DNA from 3 places in the Virgibacillus sp. CM-4 genome. Region 2 is predicted to be linked to each of the others. Evidence: riboswitches for the same ligand, from Rfam matches in the RefSeq annotation. Region 2 holds a riboswitch; each other region holds the start of a gene.
What was found. A riboswitch is a leader RNA that binds a small molecule or an ion and turns the genes downstream of it on or off. The one in region 2 is predicted to bind S-adenosylmethionine.
Positions count from the first base shown of each region.

Region 1: another riboswitch for S-adenosylmethionine. It lies ahead of ssuE (NADPH-dependent FMN reductase); the one in region 2 lies ahead of M948_RS30400 (phosphoadenylyl-sulfate reductase).
Region 3: another riboswitch for S-adenosylmethionine. It lies ahead of M948_RS28845 (PLP-dependent aspartate aminotransferase family protein); the one in region 2 lies ahead of M948_RS30400 (phosphoadenylyl-sulfate reductase).

Region 1 covers NZ_AUQA01000006.1:1,023,172-1,030,802, forward strand. Annotated here, with positions in the region: gene M948_RS0122150 (nucleotide sugar dehydrogenase) at 1-1,597, shown strand, start outside; gene M948_RS38405 (glycosyltransferase family protein) at 1,626-2,618, shown strand; gene M948_RS38410 (NTTRR-F1 domain) at 2,726-3,253, shown strand; gene M948_RS38415 (glycosyltransferase family 2 protein) at 3,348-4,415, shown strand; gene M948_RS38420 (class I SAM-dependent methyltransferase) at 4,431-5,207, opposite strand; gene ssuE (NADPH-dependent FMN reductase) at 5,313-5,864, opposite strand; SAM riboswitch class I at 5,946-6,049, opposite strand; gene M948_RS38430 (multicopper oxidase family protein) at 6,208-7,631, shown strand, end outside.
Region 2 covers NZ_AUQA01000002.1:1,463,721-1,471,351, reverse strand. Annotated here, with positions in the region: gene M948_RS30430 (mechanosensitive ion channel family protein) at 514-1,350, shown strand; gene M948_RS30425 (peroxiredoxin) at 1,538-2,197, shown strand; gene M948_RS42525 (hypothetical protein) at 2,474-2,677, shown strand; gene M948_RS30420 (rhodanese-like domain-containing protein) at 2,698-3,882, shown strand; gene M948_RS30415 (TetR family transcriptional regulator) at 3,976-4,551, shown strand; gene M948_RS30410 (DMT family transporter) at 4,663-5,001, shown strand; gene M948_RS30405 (DMT family transporter) at 5,001-5,315, shown strand; SAM riboswitch class I at 5,459-5,569, shown strand; gene M948_RS30400 (phosphoadenylyl-sulfate reductase) at 5,660-6,397, shown strand; gene M948_RS30395 (assimilatory sulfite reductase (NADPH) flavoprotein subunit) at 6,515-7,631, shown strand, end outside.
Region 3 covers NZ_AUQA01000002.1:1,135,195-1,142,825, forward strand. Annotated here, with positions in the region: gene megL (methionine gamma-lyase) at 1-242, opposite strand, end outside; gene M948_RS28830 (SMI1/KNR4 family protein) at 347-841, opposite strand; gene M948_RS28835 (HNH endonuclease signature motif containing protein) at 928-1,974, opposite strand; gene rarD (EamA family transporter RarD) at 2,231-3,136, shown strand; SAM riboswitch class I at 3,214-3,335, shown strand; gene M948_RS28845 (PLP-dependent aspartate aminotransferase family protein) at 3,428-5,176, shown strand; gene M948_RS28850 (SGNH/GDSL hydrolase family protein) at 5,495-6,403, shown strand; gene M948_RS28855 (YpmS family protein) at 6,406-7,023, shown strand; gene M948_RS28860 (hypothetical protein) at 7,107-7,631, opposite strand, start outside.

The sequences.
Region 1 (7,631 bases), on a different contig from region 2:
AGTAGAAAGAGCTGTCTCCACACTTCTTCCTACTAATGATCGAAATAGGAAGCAGCAATTAGTGATTATCACTCATCCAGTATCGAACCAGCTATTTATTATTCGTTCTTCTCTGTCCAGCTACGATATTCAACCGAATACAAACTACGCTGATCAGTCAATGATCGACATCTATCTAGCTGATCATTGGTTTGATCTATTAAATAGGAATAAGGAAATCGATGAATCTCAAGCTGAAATTCTTCAAGCTTTAAAACGAATGATCGACCATTATGTCGAGCATCCTCCTAAAGAAGTCTATGTCAAAGAAAACATTACACCTTACTTGCAGTGTTCAGATCAAATAGCTGTCGTAGGTCTTGGGTATGTTGGACTTCCGGTAGCACTCGGTTTTGCAAAGAAATACAACGTTACCGGTATTGATGTAGATCTGGAAAAACTTGCGCTTTTACAGTGTAATCATGATCCCAGTGGACAATTTTCCAGTGATCAATTAGCTGCTGCTCATATCTCTTATACAGATAAAGGAACAGCACTTCAAACATGTCGTTATATCATTGTTGCTGTACCAACACCCATCACATGGAACGATGAACCAGATCTGACTTTTATTGAGAGTGCCTCGAGGTTAATCGGTAAACATTTAGCGAAGGATACAACAATTATCTATGAATCTACCGTCTATCCAGGCACAACTGAAGATATCTGTGTTCCTATACTAGAGAAAGAATCTGGTCTGCGGTCAGGAATAGATTTTTTTGTAGGCTATTCCCCCGAACGAATAAATCCAGGTGATGATAAGCACACGTTTGAAACAAACAATAAAGTAGTCGCTGGTCAGACGAAACACGTGTGTAATCGAATATATGATTTGTATGCCAGTATTTTAGATGCTTCTGTTTATAAAGCTTCTAGTATCAAAGTTGCTGAAGCAGCTAAAATTGTTGAAAACACGCAACGTGATATCAATATTGCCTATATGAATGAATTATCTATTATCTTTGGAAAACTTGGAATTGAAACAAGTGAAGTAATTAAAGCAGCTAAAACAAAATGGAATTTTAATCCTTATACTCCTGGTTTAGTTGGTGGTCACTGTATTGGTATTGATCCATACTATCTTATTTATCAATCAAAGCAACATGGCTATCATCCCACGTTTCTATCAAATGCCCGTACAGTGAATGAGGGAATGCCTGATTATATCGTTCAATCGCTGCTTCAGATAGTAGTGAAACATAAATTTAATTTGAAGGATTTGAACGTCATTCTATTAGGTATCACTTTTAAAGAAAACATTACTGATACGAGAAATTCCAAATCACTAGCTATCCTTGATCAATTACTAGCACTTGAATTTCATATGCAAGTATGTGACCCATTAGCTGATCCAGTTGTATTCAAAAATAATTATGATATGGACCTCCTTCCATTAAACCAATTAACTCCAGCCGATGTAATTATCTTCAGTGTACCCCACGCCTTATTTCACACACTAGACTTTAGCAAACTTACAAATAAGGGAAGTATTATGATGGATATCAAAGGTGTCCTCCCTGCATCGGTTGCTAATCAAGGGATCTATTGGAAGCTTTAATCAAAATAACAGGAAAGGAGTCTTTCAAATGAATCAAAAATTAAAAATACTTGTGTTAATTAAACCGTTTTGGGTTTATGCAAAGCATAAGCCAAAGATCGACACAGTGAAGGCACTGGAACAGTTTGCAGATGTATACTATTGGCATACGGATGGCCATATCAATGATATTATGTCAAAGTTAGACGTTACGCCTGACTTTATTTTTCATTATGATATTGCATGGAACTATGGTTTAGCCCCAAATATTGAAGGTTTAGACCAGACCACGATTCCGAAAGGCTGTTTTGTCATTGACTTACATTGGAAACCTGAGGAACGGATGAAATACTTCGAAGCGGTCGAAATCGATCTCATATTCTCTGCCACGAAGCATCCCTTTCTCAACGTATTCCCACACTACCGAGGTAAATTCAGATGGCTGCCATGGGCGATAAATCCAGAAATTATGAAAGATTGGGGACTAAAAAAGGATATTGACGCATTATTAATGGGATTAGTTTACATGGATGAGTCCAACAAAGGCAACTATACGCTCCCTAAGAAAATCCCTCCAGAAGGACGCTATGCCTTTCGAGATGCTGTATTTCAAAAAATGCGTGATAAACCTAGTTTTGTGCTCCACCCCCATCCAGGGCATCGCGTAAAACAATCTGATCAACTGATTGTCAATGAAAAATACGCCAAAGAACTGAACCGTTCGAAAATCTTTTTCACATGCGGTAGTAGGAACGAGACTGGTGGTGTTGCCGTCCTGAAGTTCTTTGAAGCACCAGCATGTAAAAGTCTATTACTAGCTGAGTCCAACAAAGATATTATTGATTTAGGATTTAAAGATGGTGAAAACTTTGTAGCATGTACCGTTGAAAATATCGAAGAAAAAACAGCGTACTATCTAGAAAATGACCAAGAGAGACAGCGAATTACTGAGAATGGCTATACGTTTATTCATTCACATCACACAAACGAAGAGCGTGCAAAGCAATTTTTAAAAGCGATACAAGAGATTATAACCTATTAAAATTCTATAAAATGTACTTGTTATCTGGCGCTAGTGCCTGAACAAGGTTTAATTATTTGCATAACGTATAGGGAATAAAAATTTAATCTATCAGAGGAGGAACACGATTGACTGTTAATAATTTATTGCTTAATGGGGGATTTGAAACCGGTGATTTTCAGTCCTGGGATATAATGAATAGTACAATTACTCAGTTCTATTCTCACACCGGAAATGCATCTGCTAAATTGGGTGGAGGTACTTCTCCAGCAAGCATTAGCCAAACCGTTCCAGTTGCTCCGGGACAAAACTTCCAACTGCTTGCATCGTTGTCTAGTACCCGTTTTTTAAGTAATCCTCGCGTCACGTTAGTTGTTGATTTTCTAGATGAAAATAATGCTGTTATTACGAATGGATTATTCGTAGAAATCAGCCAAGGCGATTTGCCAAATGCTGTATCTAGTAATTGGACAGAAATTTATCACACAACAGATATCGTACCCGAAACAGCAACACAAGCAATTGTTCAAATAAGCAAACAATCAGGTAACTTTTTATCTTCTAGCATATTAGTTGATGATGTGGCATTATTAGATTTTGATAGCAACCCGGATATCCCAGGTCCAACTGGCCCAGAAGGTACAACCGGATATTAATTCCATCGTTACAATCAAAGAAGATGCTCCCCCTACAGAGTATCTTCTTTTTTATAATAAACTTCTTGCTACACCATATGAAAGGAAGAAGATAATGGTTACCATCAGTCTTTGTATGATTGTAAAGAATGAAGAGCACGTGCTTGAACGCTGTCTTGATTCGATCTCCCATCTTGTTGATGAAATTAATATTGTAGATACAGGATCTAATGATCATACGGTTGCAATTGCGAAAAAATACACGGATCGCGTCTTCCATTTTGAGTGGACCGATAATTTCAGTGAAGCAAGGAATCAATCATTTTCGTATGCTACGAAAGATTATATCTTTTATCTAGATGCAGATGACGTTATAGACAAAATGGAACAAGAAAAATTATTTCATTTAAAGAAGCATTTAAATCCGGAATTTGATGCCGTATCGATGATATATCTAGCTGGAATAGATGAATACGAAAACGTTACGTTACAATATCGAAGAAATCGGTTAGTAAAACGGAGGAAGCAATACCAATGGTTTGGCGATTGCCATAATTATCTTCAAGTACGAGGAAAAATTTTTCATTCGGATATTGCAGTTTCACATAAAAAGAATGCACATGCCTATGGTCGGAACCTCCATATCTATGAAGCAATGATTTGTAAGAGCAGAAGCTTTACGGAACGAGACTACTTTTATTATGGCAATGAATTACGTGAAAATGGTTTTTATCAACAAGCGATAGAAGCGTATACAAATGGAATAAATATGAAATATGGCTGGATTGAAGAAAAAATATTTGCCTGTATTTTTCGTGCGGACTGTTTTTATTATTTAAATGAAGCTGAGCTTGCACTAGAATCTTTATTTCAATCTTTTCGTTTTTCAAAAACAGCTCGATCAGAAGCCTGCAGTCGAATTGGCCTTTTATTTCAGAAGAAACGAGAATTTCTGTTAGCTATCTTTTGGTATGAACTAGCATTACGTGTGGTACAACCTAAAAGTTCTTGGGGTTTTTCTTACCCGGCATATTCCACTTGGTACCCACATCAACAACTGTGTATTTGTTATTATAATCTACAAGCATTCGACCTTGCTGCCCATCATAATAATAAGGCTATGGAATACCGGCCAAACGATGAACTATTACGCTTTCACCAGACTTTGCTAAAGGGAAAATAAAACAAACATAGCCGATTACTTTTGTGCTTTCCAAATGGTCCAATAATCTTTTTCGATTATTGGCCTCATACTTACAATTTTTTTGTCTAAAGACAGAAGCAAGCGATCCATTTCATGATTATTTAAATAATGTAAAATTGAACGACCATTCTTTTGCTGAATGTCTGTTAACAGTTCCTGTTTTGATGAATACATCTTCCGTGTTTCCATCAATTTTGTTTCAGTAATATGGTTAAAGCCTGCATCAAATAATGCCTTTTTCACATCCACGCTAGAAATACGACGTCTCTCTTCCACTTTCTTTAGCTGAGGAAACATCTCAAAAATCCAGCCTCTTATATGCTGATGCGTTCCCTTTTTCAGGCAATCATCTAATGTACGATCTTGTACAAGCAAGACGCCATCATCCATTAAGATACGAGAAGCTTCTGTAAAGCAAGCAAATAGATCATCTAAATGATGGATAAGTGCCCGTTCGAGTACGAAATCGACACTTTTATCTGGTAAATGCGTTTGATATGCATGCCCTTTTCTTAAATGAATCATCGGATACTGCTTGCAATTCTCTTTAGCACCTGCCAGCATCGCTTCTGAATAATCAATCCCAATAACGTTGTTAATTCCTAATTCATATAAAGCCTTCGTATAAATACCACCACCACATCCAATATCTGCAGCATAAATGACACTTGTTGGAGTTATAATGTCCTTCACAATTTGAAGCCAAGACGGATCTGCTTCTCTGCTGGCGTATGTCATTTTCATGTTATCATCATGAAAATTCATCGACATTTCGACTACCTCCCTTTTCCATAAAGTATAGCTTATTAATTAAAATAAATATAATAGCGATTAATAATGGAAAGGGATAAATAAATCAAATCATCATTTCACCACTTATGAAGATGAATGAACTACACCTTGATGGTTTTGAATAAGTTCTATAAAATAGTGCACTTGTTTTGAAGCTCTTTCCAATGAAGCTTCTTCGATAATAGGAACGTCCGCAAATTTATCGATTTGGCTATCTAAAAAATATAGCCCTTTTAAATTATGACCTTTTAATGTCGCTAATACTGGTTTTAAAGCATATTCAATAGCTAGCAAATGCGACATACTTCCTCCAGTCATGACAGGTAAAACAGGCGTATGTTTAAGAACATCTTGCGGAAGAACATCCAGTAAAGCTTTCAACACTCCTGAATATGCTCCTTTATAAACCGGAGAACCTACAATGACTCCTTTTGCGGATTCAAGGGTTTGAGCTATGGAGGTAATGGCTTGACTATTAAAATTCCCAGTAAATAAATCTTCATAAGGAACATCTTTTACAGAGATAGAAGTAATCGAAAAACCATTCTGATTCAATATACTCCCAAGATAATTTAATACTTGATCTGAACGAGAAGGACTGGAAGGACTTCCCGACAAGATAGCAATTTCATTCATGTTGATCTCTCCTTTATGATAATGAAATAGCCCTCTCATTCTGATAGGAAAAAGAGGGCTCTTACAATTATATTCGTTCCGCTCTTATCTACCAAGATACACTCGCTGGATTTAGCACCTTTCTGAGTAAACAGAGGTTGCTGAAGCTTCTTCGGGCCAGTTCCCTCAGCTTCTCTTGATAAGATGATTCATTTGTTACTATATTGTATTCCAATTAATCTGATAAATCAAGAGGGAAATGTAACTTCTTCTCGCCCTTTCATTATTTTAGGATAATCGCCCAACCCTTATAGAGATAAGTTTCATCTACTGTATTACTACCTAGTTTTGTGGAGGTAATGAAATGAAATTGAAAAAATTTGTAGATGAGCTACCAATAATGCAAACGATAAAAAAACAAGGTTCCTATTTAGAAATGCGTATGGAGGAGTTTAGACAAAAGCTACACAGGGACTTAAAACCAACACGGCTTTGGGGATACAATAACCAATTTCCTGGTCCTACTATTGAAGTAAATGAAGGAGAAGAACTCCATATAAAATGGGAAAACCATTTGCCCGATAATCATTTACTTCCAGTGGACAAATCAATTCACCATATCGCTAACCATCCTGAAGTTCGAACAGTTACGCATGTACATGGGAGTGTGACAAAACCGGAGAATGATGGATATCCAGAAGCTTGGTTTTCCAGAAATTTCAAGGAGGTTGGTCCAGAATTTCTCCATCAAGTATATTCCTATCCCAACAAACAACGTGCTGCCACTCTTTGGTATCATGACCACGCCATGGGGATAACGAGGCTGAATGTCTATGCTGGTCTTGCCGGCATGTATATTATCCGAGGCAAGCAAGAAAAAAGATTAAATATCCCTAAAGATGAATATGAAATCCCGCTTATTTTAATGGATAAGACCATTAATAATGATGGATCGCTATTTTATCCGGTGGGACCGGAAAATCCACCTGCTAACTTACCGATTCCTTCCATCTTACCAGCATTTACTGGTGACAAGATTCTAGTGAATGGAAAAATTTGGCCATATCTGAATGTAGAACCAAGAAAATATCGGTTCCGAATCCTTAATGCCTCCAACACACGCACCTATACGTTATCTCTTGAATCTGGAGACCCAATGTATCAAATTGGTTCAGATGGCGGGCTCCTCTCAAAAACCGTTGTAGCAAGAAGCATCACAATGGAACCAGCAGAACGAATTGACGTAATTATTGATTTTAGGAAATACCAAGGAAAATCATTAATTTTAAGAAATGACCTCGGTTCTATCAACACTCCCGAAGATGAGACAGGGGATATTATGCAGTTTAATGTTCGCTTGCCTCTAAAGGGAAAAGATTCGACAATCATTCCAAAGCACTTATCATCTATCCCCTCCCTTAAAGATAAGCCTATATCAGCCATACGAAATTTAAAACTGGTAGGTGCGAGTGATGATTTTGGTAGGCCTTTATTATTATTGGACAATAAATACTGGGATGATCCGATCTCAGAAACACCGAAACTTGGCTCTACTGAAATTTGGTCTATCATTAATGTGACAGGCTTTACACACCCGATTCACTTACATCTTGTTCAATTCCAGGTTCTAGATCGTACCCCCTTTAACCTGGAGAAATTCAATCAAGATGGAAGCATCGTGTATACCGGATCAGCCGTCAAACCAAAACCTAATGAAAGAGGTTGGAAAGACACAATAGCTGCCCCTTCGGCACAGATTACAAGACTAATCGCAACTTTTTCCCCCTA
Region 2 (7,631 bases):
GTTGTCAGTAACCACAGCAAATGAAATAGGGGTGAATTCAGCGAGAACATGATGATCGATTAAGCGGTTGGTTAGCTATGTCTTTGCCCGTGGAAAACAGCCTCTTACGTATGAAGCGAAGAACCTGTAAAGGATCTGTTTAACCAAATTTTTTTTAGGGAAATGGATGGTAGTAATAGAGTACATACATAATGGGTGTTTTATGTTACATTGTATTCTGGTAGAATGAATTTCTTACGTGATTATGCACCATACTTTCGTGTAGGGGGTGAATGCTAAGTATTGCAGGATTCATCTGTCGTACGTTACTAGGATGAATGGTTTGCTGGAAAAAGGGATGATCCCTATCTTAGGGGGATTACGAAGTTGTTTTTTAGGTTACGTATGATTGGAAGCTGGATTTTCATGTATCCGTCTTTCCATTTTCATAGTTTGCATTATTACACGTATATTTTTTTAGAAAAAATACCTATTTTCGGAGTAATAAATCATGATTAAAGGAGTAGACATGTTATGAATTGGCTAGAAAACATTAACTGGGCAGAACTTGCGGTAGATGCAGGTATTATACTTATTCAATTAATTGCAATTCTTATTGCGTTTATGATCGTCCGAGCGATTGGTAAAAAACTAATTCGGTCTTCATTTTCAAAGGTACAAAATAAAAAGCAGATGTCAGCAGGTAGAACGCAAACATTACAAGCTCTCGCTATTAGTGTTTTTTCCTATATACTTATTTTTATTACCTTAGTAATTGTGTTAGGGATCTTCGGCATTAACGCTGCCGGATTAATTGCTGGTGCAGGAATTATTGGGTTAGCAATTGGTTTTGGCGCACAAGGGCTTGTCAGTGATATCGTAACAGGGTTTTTCTTATTATTAGAAAAACAACTAGATGTAGGCGATTATGTGACAACTGCCGGATATGATGGAATTGTAGAGGAAGTTGGGCTTCGTACAACACAGCTTCGCAGTTTTGATGGGACGCTTAATTTTATCCCAAATCGAGAAATTGGCTCATTAAGTAACCATTCTCGCGGAAATATGCGAGCACTTGTTGATATTGGAATTTCCTATAGTGATAATATCGATCATGCGATGACGGTGCTGCAAGAAGTGTGTGATCGAGTGAAAGAAGAAAATGATATGGTTGTCGAAGGTCCAGACGTGGTAGGTGTACAGATGATCGGTGAGTCAGATATCACCCTTCGTGTTATTGCGCAGACACAAAATATGGAGCAATGGGGTGTGGAAAGACAATTACGTAAAGCGATTAAAGAAGCATTTGATGAAAATAATATTGATATACCTTTCCCACATCAAGTATATATTGAAAAGCAAGCTGAATAATCGGCAAATGCTATTGCGTTTAAAAGGTCAATGATATATAGAATTGGCCTTTTTTATGTACAAGTGAAGTCTAAATGTTAACAATCAATGACAATTGCTTTATTTTCAACATGGATGTTTGCTAGACGGAATATAAAGGTAAAGATTAGGAGAACTACCTATATTGAAATAGAAAGGAGCTTCACATATGGAACAGCAGGAAAATGTGCAAGCAAATCCATTACCTAGAATTGGGGAAAAAGCACCTGGCTTTATGGCCAAAACGACACAAGGGGATATTTCTCTTCGCGATTATCAAGGAAAGTGGGTCGTGCTATTTTCTCATCCAGCTGACTTCACCCCTGTATGTACGTCTGAATTTGTGGCTTTTCAGGAGGTATATGATCAATTACAGAAGATGGACACGGAATTAATTGGTTTAAGCATCGATAGTGTAAGTTCCCATATTGCTTGGTTACGTAATATCGAAAAGAATTTTGATACAACCATTGATTTTCCAATTATCGCAGATTTGGATCAAAAGGTTGCTACAGCTTATGGGATGGTAATGCCAGAATCAACTGGAACCGAAACATCAAGAGCTGTCTTTGTAATCGATGATAAGCAGGTGATTCGATCGCTTATCTACTACCCTCTTACTACTGGACGCAATATGAGTGAAATTGTCCGACTGGTGAAAGCTTTAAAAACAACCGATGAGCATGGCGTATCCACTCCGGCAAACTGGCAGCCAGGTGATCAAGTAGTCGTCAAACCTCCGCAGACAAAGGAAGAGGCGAACGAACGAATGAATAATAAGGATTACGAATGTGTCGACTGGTACTATTGTCAAAAAGAGATTGATTAGCATTTTAAGAGTGGGACAAAAGTAATTTTTATAAAATAACGAAGGATAGCCGTGTCCGATACTGATAGGCATGATTCGCGCGGGAACAACACGGGCTCGAAAATCCACGCGGGCAATTAATTTTTCTTACCCAAGTTAGCTGAGGCCGTCCCCGCGAAAAGCATGCCGTATTCCTGATTGCGGTTTAAAGAATTCAGCTTTAAAGTTTCTTATCTTAACCAAGTACCAGGCTCATTCTTCTGAAAAGAATAGACACATGACAGAAGGAGGGACTCCGTGTATTTACAGTATTTTTATGATCGGTCCTTAGCACAAGCATCCTATATGATCGGTTGCCAGATTACAGGAGAAGCTGCAATTATAGATCCGATAAGGAATATTGATATGTATCTAACGGTTGCAAAAGAACAGGGTTTTCGAATTATGGGTGCAATCGAAACACATATTCATGCTGATTTTGTTTCAGGTCTGCTGAATTAGCCAGGCGAACAGGAGCAACGATCTATTATTCAACGGAAGGAGAGCGTAATGGAGGATATAAATGGCCCCCCTTCCTCCCTGTTCAAGGTGTTATCGATGAACAAACGATTCATGTTGGTAATATCCAGCTGAAAGCAGTGCATACGCCTGGTCATACTCCAGAACATATGACATATGAATTAATAGACAAAGGAACAACCGATCAACCAATCGGGTTATTTACTGGAGATTTTATTTTTGTTGGAAATGTAGGACGACCAGATCTCTTAGAAACATCACTCGGTGTGAAAGGTTCTGCCATTCAAGGGGCACGTCAAATGTTTGCTTCTATACAGCGATTTAAGAAGTACGAAGATTACCTACAAATCTGGCCAGGCCATGGGGCAGGAAGTGCTTGCGGAAAAGGTCTAGGTTCCATACCAAATAGCACGGTAGGTTATGAAAAAAGGACAAATCCAGCGCTACGGTATACGAATGAGCAAGCTTTTATGGACTTTTTATTGGATGGACAGCCTGAAGTCCCAGCTTATTTTGCAAAAATGAAAGAAGTCAATATATCCGGTTTAACACCACTAGCTGCTGTTCCATCAACTGTTGAATTCCATCGGCCTGGAGACGAAGTTGAATTGTTAGCTACGGACAAGAATAATCTTATCATCGACACACGAAGCGCGACTTCTTTTGCAATGAGGAGCATTCCTAGAACCATTAACATTCCTTATCCAGATATGTTTGCAGAGTGGATGGGGAGACTGGCGAATTATAAGGATGACATATACCTCATTGCTGATTCCAATGATTTAAAGGATATACAGACAATTGTAAGCAATATCGGAATGGATAATATCGTTGGATTTTTCTCCCCAACAATCGTTGAAACTGCCGGCAATACGAATTCTTATCTAAATCAGGATCCAAAAGATGTAGAAAGGCAAAGACATGCGGGGCAGGTGCAGATTTTGGATGTTCGTTACCAAAAAGAATGGGAAAAAGCTCATATACCAGGAGCGATTCATATCCCCCTTCCTCAATTAAACGAACAAGCACATGAACTATCTTTCGACCAACCAGTAGTAGTTCACTGTGCTTCGGGTAAGCGTTCGGCAATTGCAGCAAGTATATTAGTGAATAAAGGATTTGACGTGATGAATCTGCAAGGTGGTTTTCAGCAATGGCAGACGGATCATTTTCAAACGACCTCATGATAGACAGTGCCGGATAGGACACTGTCTATTGACAATGCAAGTTATCTATTATAAAATGACTGATAGTCAGTCACAAGGGGTAGGAGTTGGGATATGGATAATAAAAAGGAAAAAATCGTTCAATCTGCTATTCATGTTTTTAGTGAAAAAGGTATTGAAAAAACCAAAGTATCAGATATTGTTAAGGGGGCAGGTATTGCTCAGGGAACATTTTATTTATACTTCCCATCGAAATTAGCCGTAATGCCTTCTATTGCGGAAGTAATGGTAGAACGAATCGTAGAAGAGATGCACAAGCAAGTAAATAATGAATGCAGCTTCTTGGATCAGCTTGCCCAGGTGGTTGATGTTGTTTTTGCTATTACAAAGGAATATCGGGAGGTATTTGCCTTAATATTTGCTGGATTGGCGTCTAGTGAGTATTTAAGTCAATGGGAAAAAATATACGAACCGTATTATGCATGGATGCGTGAATTTCTAGAACAACCAAAAGCTATAGCTGTTCTTCGTCCCTCTCTCGATTTGGAGGCAACAGCAAAGCTGTTGATCGGATTAATTGAATCAGCGGCTGAACAATCTTATTTGTATGATCACCAGGATGAGCAAGCAGCTAAAAGCAAGCAGGATGAAGTATTAACATTTGCAACACATGCATTATATAACCAATGACTTGGAGTTGTCCAAGTTTTATTGCTTAAAATGACTGATAGTCATTCATTTTTTGGAAAGATTATGAAATTGTGATGAAAATAACGATGAGATGTTTTATGAGGTGGAAAAATGAATAAATCATGGATTTATGTCGTGTTAACTAGTGTATTTGAATTAATTTGGATTTATGGATTTAATACTGCCACTGACTGGTGGCATTGGGCGCTAATCATTGCTGCAATTTTTCTGGATCTTCACTTCTTATCGAAAGCATGTGAAGGGATACCTACTGGAACCGTATATGCTATCTTTGCTGCGGCAGGAACAGTTGGTACGGCGCTCATGGATGTGTATATTTTTGGCGGAAGCTTAAACATGGGGAAAATCATATTTATGATCGTTCTCGTAGCAGGTGTGGTTGGTCTTAAACTCTCCGATCAACCAAGTAAACAGGAGGTGCATTCGTAATGGGATGGTTATTCATAGCATGCGCTGCTCTATTTGAAATGATAGGTGTATTGGGTTTGCGATTATATAGCCAGGATAAGACGGTTAGAAATGGCTTGCTCTATTTGGGAGGATTGGGTGCTTCGTTTGTATTTCTTTATGCGTCTTTTTCTTATTTACTAGTTAGTGTGGCTTATTCTGTATTTATCGGAATAGGAACGGCTGGAGCAGTGATCATGAATATGGTGTTCTTTGGAGAATCAACGAATAAATATCGGATTGCAAGCCTTATTGCCATTATCACCGGTGTTACTGGATTAAAAGCACTATCTTAAAAAATAATTGTCACAAGAAGCTTCATTTTATTGTATATATATTAAAAGTCTAAATTTTAATTTGTTTTTGAAATAAGCATTGACTTTTTCTGGTAAAGGATTTAATATATCTAACAATAATAACAATCAGTACAAATAAACATTTCTTATCAAGAGAAGTGGAGGGAAAAGGCCCAATGAAACTTCGGCAACAGGTTATTGATGGCTAACACTGTGCTAATTCCTACAGACAATATGCGTCTGATAGATAAGAAGAGTGGCAAATAAATGGTATTTTAACTCTTCTTATCGCTAGGTAAGAAGAGTTTTTGTTCAATCTAGTGTTTTGGAAGGAGGAATGGAAGGTGACTAGTGAAATCCTTTCTTATCATGATTTTACCGTTGATCCTTTTAAAGATTTTCATCCAGAAGATGAAACAAAAGGGGCATCAACCATTTTAAAGTGGGCGTATGAGACGTATGGCGATTCTATTGTGTACGCTTGTAGCTTTGGTGCTGAAGGTATGGTGTTAATTGATTTAATTTCCAAAGTGAAGCAAGATGCGGAAATTGTTTTTTTAGACACCGGGCTGCATTTTCAGGAAACGTACGACTTAATTGATGAGGTGAAAGCAACGTATCCTCAGCTGCGAATTCGGCTAAAGAAACCAGATTTGACTGTAGAGGAGCAGGCAGCAAAACATGGATCTGCTTTATGGAAAAGAGAACCTGATCAATGCTGCTTCATTCGAAAGATAAAGCCACTTGAGGAAGCATTAAGTAATGTACCTGCTTGGATATCTGGATTAAGAAGAGATCAGTCACCAAGTCGCAGCAATACAGACTTTGTAAATAAAGATGAACGGTTTCAATCGATTAAAGTATGTCCACTCATTCACTGGTCATGGGATGATGTATGGAATTATATACGCGAATACAAATTGCCATACAATGTATTACATGATCAGAACTATCCAAGTATTGGTTGTATTCCTTGCACCAATCAAGTGACAGATTCTGATGACCTTCGTGCTGGTCGCTGGACGGGGTTAAATAAGACGGAATGTGGACTTCATACAACTGGAAATAATCAACGCTTATGATGGAAGTAATGACACATCTTTTTTATTTCATTTAATTCCGAGTAAATTAATTGGTATACTTTGTAATAAATGATTTATGCATGTCGAAATTATAGAAAAGCCTGTGAGGTGGATGAATTGCCGCTTGATGTAACGAATAGCCCTTTTAACGAAGAGCAAACAGAACAATTAAACAGATTACTACCAATGCTAACAGATCAACAAAAAATGTGGTTGAGTGGATACCTTTCAGCTGTGCAATCCACGGCATCTATTCAAGATGCTAATAGGACAACACAAGGACAGACAGCAACAACTGGAGGTGCTGCAGCACGATCTGTAACGATCTTATATGGTTCAGAAACAGGTACAGCACAATCGTTAGCAGAAACAATGACACAGAAGTTAGAAGCAACCAATTTAGATGTCACATGTAGTGCAATGGATGACTTTAAACCAAATAAGTTAAAGAAAGTAGAAGATTTATTAATTATTACCGCAACTCATGGAGAGGGAGATCCACCGGATAATGCGGTGGTCTTCCACGAGTTCCTTCATAGTCGAAAAGCACCAAAATTAGCAGATTTGCGTTTTGCAGTTCTTTCGTTAGGTGACGAATCTTACGAGTTTTTCTGTCAAACAGGGAAAGACTTTGATGCAAGATTAGAGGAATTAGGCGGAGAAAGGCTATATGAGCGAATCGATTGTGACTTAGATTTTGATGAACCGGCGGCTGAATGGATGGCAGGTGTGCTTGGAGAACTGCGAAAATCAATGGATCAAGCTAGCGAAGCAGAGCTTTCTGGCCAACAAACGGCAGGAACAATCGTTTCGGAGCAGCCGGTTTTCTCCAGGACAAATCCATTCCTTGCAGAGGTCGTTGACAATATTAACCTTAGTGGTCGCGGTTCAAACAAGCAGACACGTCATTTGGAATTATCATTAGAAGGTTCAAACTTTACATTTAAACCCGGGGATAGTTTAGGTATCTTTCCTAAGAACAATCCTGTACTAGTAGATGAGCTCATTCAGGCACTGCAATGGAATCCTGATGAGACGGTTTCTGTCAATAAACAAGGAGATATACGGTCTTTACGGGAAGCGCTTATCTCTAATTTTGAAATCAGTATCCTGACAAAACCATTAGTAGAGAAAGCAGCATCGATCTTTCACAATGAGGAACTAAGTGAACTGATAACCCCGGATAGAAAGGACGAATTTAAAACGTATATTGACGGCAGAGATATGTTGGATT
Region 3 (7,631 bases), 330 kb from region 2:
CCTCGCTCGCCATTTTCTAATGCAGCGATACGTTCCTCCAATAATTGGACTGTTGGATTTGCAATTCGGGAATAGATAAATCCCTCTTCGTCTCCAGCAAAACGTCGTTCACCTTGTTCCGCAGTGTCAAATGTAAACGTAGATGTTTGAAATAGAGGTGCTGTTAAGCTTCCTAACATATCCTTTGAGTCATACCCACCGTGAATTACCTTTGTCTCTAATTGCTTATCTGTGCTTTTCATCGTCATCCCCCTATCTAATTCTTGTAAACTGTTTACCTACTATCCATCATATTCGAAGGACAACATGAATGAAAGCGTTTTCTAGAAAGTTCTGTAAGAAGATATTATTTCTCCCAAAATTTAGAACCCTTGGTAACGATAAATTGGTAGAGCCAATAACTAAAATTCATTTGCAAATCTTTGGTATCCGATTCAATACTAGAATCCCACCAAAGCAGGTAGTGATCATCCTTCGTTTTTTTGACATCAATAAGTAAATATTCGCCATTCCAGTCGCCAATCGGATAGCAATTCTCAGGAAACAATCCTGCCCTTTTCGTTTTACTAACTTTAATTAAACGATATAATTCAAATTGCCCTCCATACCATGGTTCAAACAGGGTCGCCCCATTATGTAAAGATAAGAAATAGAGGTAATCTGACGGTAATGTTATTTCCTCAAACTGCTCCACTTGATTTATTTCTTCTTTCGAAATTGGTTCATTGAATTGAAAATGCATTTTAACTGGTTGGCCATTTGAATTGGGAACGAGTAATATATTATCCTTTAACGCTTGCTTTAAATTAGAAATGGTTCGATATATTAGGCCCTCATTCATTTCAAACCCTCCTTTTTAGACAACTTGGATTCTGGGTTAAAAAGACCATTTATGTAGATTAACATAAATGGTCTTTTTCTTTTTGTCTAATAATTTGTCCACCAAGGCGTCACATTTTGTGAATGAAACTCCCTTTTCAGTGGAATTAAGTTATTAAAATAATTTGATCCTCCATATTCTCTCGGAATGATGTGATGTATATCATAATCTTTCCAAGCGAAGTCAGGGTCTTTTTTTGTAGGGTCACCATATCTATCAATATATTCTGCAATGTATTCTCCTCTTAATTCATTGTTCCATGGTACGCGATCTTCCGGAGGAACCTGACTCATCGTCGTCGTATCCGGTGTAAACATTACCTTATCAGAATATGGATCAGCGTATAATAATTGGGTAGTAAAGTCGCCGCCATGGCATTGACCAGGCACGTTTACTTCCCTAGGATCGAAATACCTGCATGGATATTCAAATGCTTTTTTATTCGCTAAAATAGGACCCACTGTTTCTGTTACGCTGTCTTGATCAGTTAAAAACTCCACATTTAAGTTCGTTTCTATTTCATAAAACTTTGTTTTTTCAACAGGCGTGAACGCAAATTCATATTCATATTCGTCAAACATTTCAAGGTAGTTCCAGTCTGCCTCCACATTGGCAAAATCCTCTGTGAAAGAACCTGTTTTATTATTCGAAGTATTAACATCTATATCCCCTTCGATACTCAAAGGACCAATTGGCCCATCCGTATCTGTTAACATTAAAAATGTTTGTACATGACCTTGTCCTGGGTAACTGTTATTTTGGCGCTCTGGAGGGATGAATACGATACCATGCGCGATAGTTGCTCCTTCTAAACGAATTCGTTGATTCGTTATCGGCTTCTCTTCATGAAGAGTAACAGCTTTCTTATCCCTGTCAACCTGAATATAGTCCTGATCAATATGAACAGTCATTCCATTAATTTCGACTTTTCCTTCTTTTCCTTCTGCAGTTACATCTTTTATTGCTTCTGTTACTTTTCCATTCAATTCGTTAGATGGTTTGACAACTTCTTCAGCGGCTAATACATTTTCAATATGCAAAGGAGTAAGCAACAGTACAAATGCGAAAATCGAAATATACAATTTTCGTTTCATTTTTTACCTCCTACAATATTGTTTGCCGGCATATATTTATCTTATCACCTGAATTTTCAGAAATAAATAGGAAATTTGTAATTTTTTGTTATTTTGTAACAGATAAATGCTCCTATGGTAGTGAGAATGAAGTAATAGATATTTCCAACTATTGCTACAGTAAAAATCTTCGCGAGAGCATTGTTATTGCTTTTTTCCATAAGTAATTCTAAACTTGCTTACTATATAGATAACATTCTTGGAAAGAAGGGAACATATGAATACAAAACAGGATAAGTCTGGGATGATTTATACTGCTGGAGCCTACATCCTCTGGGGGTTCTTGCCGATTTACTGGAAACTCTTGGACGATGTATCTCCAGGAGAAACGTTGGCTCATCGCATTCTATGGTCATTTATTTTTATGTTTTTAATCGTTTTATTTATGAGACGATGGCCGGACTTTATTCATGAGTGGAAACAATTGCTACACAATAAAAAGAAATTATTCGGAATATCTTTAGCGACTATTGTTATTAGCATTAATTGGCTTACATTTATTTGGGCTGTAAATAGCAATCATGTTGTTCAAGCTAGCTTAGGATATTATATTAATCCGCTTATTAGTATTTTACTTGGTATTATTGTGTTAAAGGAATCTTTCAGTTCACGTCAGGTTCTCTCTATTATACTAGCAGCTATAGGAGTCATTTATTTAACATTTAGCTATGGAGTATTCCCTTGGGTATCATTGTTACTTGCAGTTAGTTTTGGACTCTATGGGTTGCTCAAAAAAAAGGTGGATATTGGTCCCATGATTGGGTTAACGATAGAAACAATGCTTATCGTACCAATTGCTGTTTTATATTTGGTGTTACTTCCGAATAACACTTTTCAATTTGTTTCATTCCTTTCAACTACGAATCTATTATTAATGGGTGCAGGAATTATGACTGCTGTACCTTTATTACTTTTTGCTAATGGTGCGAAACGAATATCCCTAGCAATGGTTGGCTTTTTGCAGTATATTGCACCAACGCTTATGTTATTTTTAGGTGTATTTTTATATAATGAAACATTTACTTCCGCACATCTGATTGCTTTCTTATTTATCTGGATTGCTTTAATCAACTTTATGTTGGCTAGTTATCAACGACCGATTAGAAGAAATGCGAAAATCTAAGATAGAAATTTCTCAAAACGAGTTGACAAGTAGAAGCGAATGCTTATATAATATTCAGTAATTTACTAATAAAACATCTCTTATCAAGAGTGGTGGAGGGAATAGGCCCTGTGAAGCCCGGCAACCTGGAAGTGATTCAAAAGATTACTCTTTCGGTGCTAAATCCTACAGATCAAATCTGTGATCTGGAAGATAAGAGGAGGAACGGATAAACCCAAGCCCTCTTCTTAAGAAGAGGGCTTTTTCATTCTTCCTCTTCCTCCAGACCCAAATTTCAAGGAGGATTATTACATGGTAAAATTTAATCAACAAAATCCAGAAACAATATTATTGCATGGCGGGCAGGTGCCTGACCCTAGCACTGGTTCTAGAGCAGTACCAATCTATCAAACAACTTCTTATGTGTTCCGAGATACCGAACATGCGCAAAACCTGTTTGGTTTAACAGAACCTGGTAACATCTATACACGAATAGGAAACCCCACTGTAGATGCATTCGAACAGCGAATTGCAGCACTTGAAGATGGTGTCGCAGCTGTAGCCACTGCTTCCGGGATGGCAGCCATTACCTTTGCAATACTTAATGTTGCTAGTGCAGGTGACGAAATTGTAGCAGATAGTAATCTTTATGGAGGGACCTATAACTTATTTGCAAATACGCTTCCTCGATATGGCATAACCGTAAAATTTGTTGATGGCACAAATAAATCTGAAGTTGAAGCTGCCATTACAGAAAGGACAAAGGCTGTATTTGGAGAAATCATTACCAATCCAAGCTTACAGGTGTTTGATATAGAAGAAGTGGCCGGAATTGCACATGCAAATGATATTCCATTAATCATTGATAATACGTTTGCACCATATATTGCTAAACCCTTAGCTTGGGGTGCAGATGTTGTAGTTCACTCTGCAACGAAGTGGATTGGAGGTCACGGAACCGCAATTGGTGGTGTAGTTGTTGATGGCGGGAGGTTTAATTGGAATAACTCAAAATTCCCTGGTTTCATCGAACCAGATGAAAGCTACAATGGACTTAAGTTTGTTGATGTTGGTCCCGCTGCATTCGCAACCAAGTTAAGAGTGCAATTACTACGCGATATAGGGGCGTGCATTAGTCCGCAGAACGCATTTTTATTGCTACAAGGATTAGAAACATTACATTTGCGGATTAGTCAGCACAATAAGAATGCGAAAGAGATTGCAGCTTTTTTAGAAGACCACCCTTCCATTGAATGGGTAAATTATCCGGGATTAGAAAAACACCCTTCCTATAGATTGACGAAAAAATATTTTAGCGAGGGAGCCGGATCAATTATTACCTTTGGTATCAAAGGTGGGCGGGAAGCTGGAAGAAAACTGATTGATTCCATTGAATTGTGGTCTCATGTAGCTAATGTAGGGGATGCAAAATCATTAATAATCCACCCTGCATCAACTACCCATCAACAGTTAACTGCTGAAGAATTAAAGGATAGTGGTGTCACAGAAGAGACGATCCGATTATCCATTGGTTTAGAGTCGATTCATGATTTACTCGCTACTTTAGATCAGGCAATCGCCACAGCCACTGGTCAAGAAGCAAGCCTTGTCACTAAGGAGGCAGATGCAATAAATTGGTTATTATCTTCCCCGTTTGAACGAACAGATGGTGACATACGCAAAAAGACAATTGCGGTGTATGGATTGGAGCAAGCTAATCAAGAGAAGTTAAATCAAATAAAACAGTTACAATCGCTTGGTTTTGAATTAATTGGGATTGGCTCATCTCATTCATTAGAATTTTCTACTTATACTGACTTAACCAAAGCACCCGACATAGATGCTGTTTGGTTTTTGACCAGTGATCTTCCATCTGATGTGCTAGAACAATTTATCAATAAACAAGGGAAAATTCTGTGGATTGAACACCCAAGTAAAAAGGATGAAATATTAGAATACGCAATTGCTGCCGGAATTGCAGTCGTCACGAATAAAAACCCATTCAATGAACTAGAAGCAATTCGAAATCCGAACAGTCAATCAGAGGCCATTCAAGTATGATCAAATGAAATCCCAAAAGCATGGAAGCACAGGAACTTAACAATTCGATTTCAATTTAAGAAATCAGGTTTACTTTTCTATTGATTTGGAAAAATTATAAATAACCTTCCCTTACCGATCGCCTTATACCAGAAGGCGATCTTTATTTTTTGTGATACAGAAAACAGGGAATCAAGAGATATATTTGTTAGGATCATCTTCCTTTTTCATAGATCAAGTTATGATCTACATATATATAGGAAATACTTTCGAATATATTAATAGCAGAGACAATTTTAGAAATACACGAATATCATAACAGCATAGGTGTGGGTAAACATGAAGAAAAATGTGTATTATTTAGGAGCGATCTGTTTGCTTCTTCTAGGTATTACGCTTATTTTTATCGTAACCAGTCAATCTAAAGCAAAGCTTGATCATGTTACTATACCTGAAGAAAAAGAAGATGAGCACCAGAAACAACCGGATACCTCCTTACAGAATGATGAACAGACAAATAAAGAAACGATAAACGAAGACCAGCAGCACTTTTCCGAAATGGTAGTAAATGCAGTAGAGGAAACGATCAATTATTTTTCAAATAAAACACATATCACAGCTATTGGAGATTCTCTGACACAGGGCGTTGGTGACACAACGCAAACAGGTGGTTATCTTGGCGTACTAGATCGTGCAATAAATCAGGATGAGGAGCTTGTGTCAATTGATAATTATGGCATTCGAGGTAATCGTTCCGATCAATTATTAAAACGATTGGATAACCCAGATATCGTTTCCTCAATAAAAGATTCGAATATTGTACTAATTACGATTGGTGCAAATGATATTATGCAAGTGCTAAAGGATAATATTACGAATCTAAAACTAGAAGATTTTGTAAAAGAACGGGCAGATTACGAGCAACGATTACGAAATATCTTTGCTAAGATACATGATATAAACCCTCGAACTGAAATTTATTTATTAGGGTTTTACAATCCATTTGGTAAGTATTTCAAAGATATTAAAGAACTCGGACTTATCGTTAAGAATTGGAATGATACTGGGGAAAAAATTGCAGCTGAACAATCAAATGTATCCTTTATACCAACAATTGACTTATTTAATAACACCAATGAAGATTTATTCGCTGAAGATAATTTCCATCCAAATAATCTAGGATACAAGCGAATGGCCCAGCGTGTTTTAGATTTTATAACGAATGAAGATAAGAAAGAGGATGAATAGAAATGCCTGAGCGAAGCGAGAGGAGAAAAGGAAAATGGAAGCGTTGGTTTATCGCCCTCCTTTCATTTAATATTTTTATCGTTATTGTATTATTAGCGCTTATTTTTTGGCCTGTTTCCAGTGCTGATTACCCTGAGCAAACGAATGAGCAGACAGATGATAGCTCCGAATTTATCGTACGTACAACGAAAGAAAACTTAAATGAATTGGTGAATGCGTATATTGATCAAGTTTTAAATGATACCAACCACCATTACCGGATTGAACTTGGGGAGGATGTACATTTAATTGGGGAATTGCCTGTATTTTCTTCCACTGTTCCTTTATCTGTTCATTTGGAACCATTTGTCCAAGAAAATGGAGATATTATTCTTGAGCAAAAATCAATATCAATTGGCTTATTAGAATTACCTAACCAGAAAATCATGGAGTATATTGATAAATATCTTCCGATGCCCGAATGGGTAACTGTTAATCCTGAAGATGAAGCCATTTATGTTGCTGTAACGGATATGGAATTAAAAAGTAACTTCCAAGTTGCGGTTGAGCACATTGACTTAGAGGCTAATAACTTAGCATTTAAATTCCGTGTACCCTATCAAACATTAGGAATTGAATAATAAGAATAAAAAAGCTTCGTCATCGTTGAAAACATAATCTCCCTTACAGGAGATGATTATGATGACGAAGTTTTTTTATGGATTTAACGAATAACAAATTGCTTTACTTTCGATGATATTATAAATAAAAATGATTGCTTCTGTTGCTTCATGCTATGCACACCTTGTTCAGACACTTGTTCAACCGCTGGATAGTTCTTTAATAGCCCCTCATACACTAGTTCCATTCCCGTATGATCTCTAATATCTGCAGGAGTAACAAAACAAGTCGGCTTATTTGGTTTAAAAGATGGTACATCCTTTAATACTGTTGCAACAAATTGTGAACAAAACAACGCACATTTTCGATTTATTTCAATTTGTAATAAGATACCTAGCAGCCCAATGAAATTATATCTATATTTATGTTTTTGGCTTTTTATAAGCTTTATATTTTCGATTATTTTCTCACATTCTGTCTCTGATATGGTAAAACGATAGATCGCACAATTTGCATCTCTTAAAAAATCACTTCGTATATCCTCTTCTACAAAACCACCTATAAACGGATTTTTCGGCCGCTTGCGACCAAAGCTATATACTTCAGTCAATGCTTCATCGAAACCAAT